Regions from separate parts of the Desulfosporomusa polytropa genome, predicted to be linked through region 2. Evidence: riboswitches for the same ligand, from Rfam matches in the RefSeq annotation. Region 2 holds a riboswitch; the other holds the start of a gene.

Region 1 (2,471 bases), 430 kb from region 2:
ACTTTCCCGCAAGGCTGCTTCCATTTTTGTACGTTCGGAAATTTCCTTTAGCAATGCCTCGTTGGTTTTCACCAGCATTTCCTTCTGCACTTCCACTTCTGCCAGCAGTTCATTATTTTCAAAGGCAATCCGGGCCGTCTGCGATAACTGGCTTCCAAGCACCAGACCGGCAACCGCAGAATTACTATGACGGCTATCGCCATTATCAGCGACTCCTTGTTCACCAAAACTGCAAAAACCGACCAACGGTTTTCCTGCTAATACTTTTGTCATATCAGCAACTTCTTTTTCGGACTTATCACCCATGATTTTGGGTCGTAAAGCACAGTAATAGGCTATGCCAAGCGCAGGTTCCATGATTCCTCCCCGTATGCTCGCCCGGCGCATGCCTTCTACACCGGCACCCGCCATGCTATCTGGATCAGGCTCCATTCGGGTAAAGACAGTTCCTACAGACACCGGCTGAGTTACGCGAATTCCGCCGCGCTCTGTAAAATAGCTGGCAATATTCACACTGTACTGGCCCATGGAATCGGCTATGCCAATAGTAGTACCCGTTGTGTAAGTTAAATGCTTTCCTTCTAAATTTGCCCTGGACAGCCCGACTAATTTGCTGTAACCGTCAGCCGCCGCAATCCCATCCAGTGTTAAAATTTCATACCCATCAACCGCCGTCACCGTTGCCCACATCTCAGTCGGACGAAACCCATGCGTCAACGAAATTCCGAATTGGAGCTCTGTCTCAAAAACAACCAGTAGCAAACTGTCAGGATAAGCCTGCTGTGCATATAGAACATAATTCTGTTCCATCCGCCAATCGTCAGCCGGCGATCCACCAACAATGGGAAATTCCCCCAAGGACCGTTCCTTAATCGCTTCCACAATTTCAAAGCTATGATCATTGCTTTGCCGCGTATTGCCTGGCGAAAAAAGCATGATAAAGGCCTCCCTGCCTTTTCGTCTCATTTCTCGCTTATACTCAGAAGCATTATGAAAAAAAGGTTGTACTGCCGGAAATTTTACCGCTTCATTTAAAGCCCGCCGCCAATCCTTTGATTCATCTGTCCCTATTCCACAATGCACCCGCAAAAATGGAGAAGCCAATGCTGCAACCACCACAGTTTCCTTATGCATCCCATTGCAAATCTCCCCGGCGGTTGTAGCCCCAAAAACAGGCACTTCCCCCACTACACTATGAATGCCTTGCAGCACCTCATCCAGATTGTAAACTACAGAAGCAAATACCAATACTGCTGAAACGGCATGCACATGGATGAATGATACTGCCTGCCTGGCTGCTTTCATGCCACTAGAAAATGAAGAAGTGTCTTTAGCCATTCCATAGCCAACTTCAATTGCTTGCTGATTCTCTTTCTTCATACAATCCTCCTAAAGCTTCTGCATCATGGCTATTCTCAAAAGAATGTATTGGACAAACAAAAAAGACTGCCACGCTATAACGAAATAAACCTAAATCGTTGCAACCTGGCAGTCATAGAGCACTAAATCTTTAGACCCATAGCTTTGCGTCCTTACCTTTCGGCAAGTTTGCCCCTATATAGTTTATTCGAACTCCGAATAAACTTACCTGTTTCCCGGTAAGTTTATTTTCATAATTTCTGCCTGCAGGTTTTCCTGGTCGCTCACTGCAGCGCCAATAATCAGTTTGAAGATAACCGACGTCTCATTGCTTTTCGTGTCTCTCGCCGTAATCCATACATGAATTGTATCGCTAAGACCAGCCGGCGGCTGTCCTACATTATAAGTCATCTTTACCATAATTTCGATTATCTCGAATACCTACTTTTTAGAAACAAAAAAGCACAGGTTATATCCTCGCAGGATAAGGACCTGTGCTTTTTTCAACTCATTTATCGAAATCATCACTCAATTTATACAGTTTAACTGCTGCCGCAAGAGCAAGTTTTGTCTCATACGCATCAATAGAGACCCCTAATATTTTCTCAATACGCTGTTTCCGAAAAAACATTGTCTTATAGTGAACATACATTTTTCCCGCTGACTCTTTCAAGTTATTGCTTTGCAGAATCTCTTCAAGGGTAAGCAAAAGCTGCGTTCCTTTTTTACGGTCATAATCGATGAGCTTACCAAGCTTTTCATGAATATATTCCATAACCTGTTTTTTGCCGTCCATGTTTGCCAGCAGTTGAACAATGCCTATGTCACGAAAATGATTGATTACCTTATTGCCTTCACGCTGGCATCGCATTGCGACAATAGCACTCCAGGCCTGCTGATAACCTTTGTTTATACTATCAGTTCCGCTGTACATATTACTAACACCAATTCTTACTGTAAAATCAGAGTCGTAACAGGTGATCTTTTCCTGAAGGCGAAAAGCAAATTGCATGCTATTTCCCCAAGCATCGTCACTCTCCCTTGTTTGGCATAGAACACCTATTCCTTCGCGGCAATCCCAGACTAAATAACCGGAATCGCGACTTATCAAC
Region 2 (2,471 bases):
TTGTTGGACATTTACTGACATATGCTCGATTGTAATAGAAGTATCATCAATAGCCTTTGATTGTTTTTCTGCTCCGCTCGCCACTTCCATAATCGTTAAGGCTACCTGAGTGGCGGCTTGTGCAGATTGTTCTGAACTTGCGGTTAATTGCTCGGATGAGGCCGCTAGTTGCTCTGCCGACTGAGCAACATTTTTTATAAGAGTTCGGAGATGTTCAGCCATATTATTGACAGCCTTAATTAGCTGCCCAACCTCGTCTTTAGAATTAAAGTTAACGCCCTGTATTGCTAGGTTTCCATTTGAAATTTCTTGCACGTTAGCAACTACAGCAATCAATGGTTTAGATATAATTCTTGCTACCCACCACCCTAATCCTAATGCAAGCATAATGGATATTAACGGAATATAGCTGAGCATTCTATTTGCAAAGTCAAAGTCTAGATCATTTTGCGTGTTAATCTCGTCGGCTGTTTTAGAATTGTATTCTGCAAGTTCGTCACCAAGTTTATTCATAGTAGTAAGGTGAGGCAAGGCATGAATTCTATAGTACTCGTAAGCATCTAGCTTTTGTCCATTAGATGCTAAATCTAACGATTTTTGTCGTTCGACTCTATATGATTTCAGTACTTCTTTTATTTGCGAAATTTTCTCTGTTTGAAATAGGTCAAGATTTGTTTTTTCGTAATCAGCCATTATTTTATCATTTTCATCTTTCAATTTAGCAAATTGTTGAGTAAATTCTTGTGCTTTAGCGTTATCATTATTTAATACTATCAATTGTATCGAAATAGCTTCACCTGCTCTAATATTGACCCTAAATGAATTTATCCATTTGATCGGTAATAACTTCTCTTTATACATTTTAGACATGTCCATATTTGCTTTTTGATTAAAGTAAAAACCTGTAAAGCCGATTAATCCCATTCCAATTGCCATCAAAACAATAAGGCTGATAATTTTTGTTGCTGTGTTTAAGTTTTTGAACATTAATGCGCCTTCTCTCATTTTTATTATCATTATTTTGTCTTTTAGGTTAAAGCTTTATCAAGATGCAAAAGATAGCACACTACTACATTTGACTCATTCCTTAAAAATAATAGGCCACCAGATTGCATAGAGTTGTTATATAAACTCAATTTGCAACCTGGCAGCCATAACATTTTTGTCTTAGACCCACGGTTTTGCGTCCCCACTTTTCAATGAGTTTGCCCAAAGCTTAATTAATTTTATGTAAATTTTACCACCATTTAAATTACAAGTCTAGCTAAAAAATTCGTTTTTTATAACGATCCCCCATCCGTAGTTTAAGTTTCCTACGAATGGGGGTACTTTGTCATTATCAAGCTGTACCACTTCCCATTACTAACTGTATTTTTTCGGCGACTGCAACATCCGCGGGAGCAAAATCGTACTGGTTCAATTCATGAATATCTACCCAAGCAAACATGTCGTGATCAGTCAATACTGGTTCTCCTTCGACCCACTCCGCCCAATAAAATAGCAAGTGTATCGGACCCCGTGAGTGTTGATGACAAACAGACATAAAGTGGTCTCTCGTGCATACTTGCATATTTAATTCCTCAAATATCTCCCGTTCAAGGCCTTGTTGAGGAGTTTCATTTTTTTCGATTTTACCGCCTGGAAACTCCCATTTACCATTTAACTCTGGTGGAAACGTTCGTCTTGCAATTAAAAGTTTGTTATTTCTTTTTATTAAACCTGCAACTACTTCTTTCATGGATGTAATCTCCTAAAAATCAAATCCGGACCAGGTGATAGGTTTAGAGCGATCGCAGCAACAAAGAATACCGCCCAGTAAGCATAATCCATGTTATCATCCATTTCCTATGAACTACATACTTCTAAATAAACCAATTACTTTACCAGCAATAGAAACGTTTTCGGCATAGATAGGTTCCATTGAATTGTTTTCCGGCTGAAGCCGAATTCGTCCGCTTTCCTTGAAGAACCGTTTTACAGTAGCTTCTTCGTTATCAATTAAAGCTACCACAATATCTCCATTGCTAGCATTATTTTGCTGCCGGACAAGCAAGTAGTCTCCATCCAAGATACCTGCATTAATCATACTTTCGCCCTTAACAGATAGCATAAACACGTTATCTTCGCTACCTATCAACTCAGCAGGCAGCGGATAGGTTTCTTCTACATTTTCAATAGCAAGAATCGGCTGACCGGCAGTAACTAGGCCAACGAGAGGAACTGGAATAACCGTCTTTTGTCGCCACGACGCTTCGTCGAGTACGTCAATTGCGCGAGGTTTGGTTGGATCACGTTTTATATAACCCAAAGATTCCAGTTTAGTCAGATATGAATGTACTGTAGAACTGCTGCTAAGTCCGACTGCTTCTCCTATTTCCCGAACAGACGGAGGATACCCCTTAGCCCGAAGGTTTTCTCTTATATAATCCAATATTTGTTTTTGCCTTTTGTTTAGAGAACTATCGGTCATT

What was found. A riboswitch is a leader RNA that binds a small molecule or an ion and turns the genes downstream of it on or off. The one in region 2 is predicted to bind cyclic di-GMP.
Region 1: it holds a riboswitch for cyclic di-GMP, as region 2 does, so the genes downstream of both, ACZ449_RS14190 (FIST N-terminal domain-containing protein) here and ACZ449_RS12125 (methyl-accepting chemotaxis protein) in region 2, are expected to answer to the same signal.

What each region holds. Positions count from the first base shown of each region.
Region 1 covers NZ_AP042400.1:2,624,142-2,626,612, forward strand. The annotation lists gene ACZ449_RS14190 (FIST N-terminal domain-containing protein) at 1-1,380, opposite strand, end outside; cyclic di-GMP riboswitch class I at 1,477-1,563, opposite strand; gene ACZ449_RS14195 (hypothetical protein) at 1,585-1,779, opposite strand; gene ACZ449_RS14200 (FIST N-terminal domain-containing protein) at 1,868-2,471, opposite strand, start outside.
Region 2 covers NZ_AP042400.1:2,192,267-2,194,737, forward strand. The annotation lists gene ACZ449_RS12125 (methyl-accepting chemotaxis protein) at 1-1,017, opposite strand, end outside; cyclic di-GMP riboswitch class I at 1,136-1,220, opposite strand; gene ACZ449_RS12130 ((deoxy)nucleoside triphosphate pyrophosphohydrolase) at 1,340-1,738, opposite strand; gene lexA (transcriptional repressor LexA) at 1,853-2,471, opposite strand, start outside.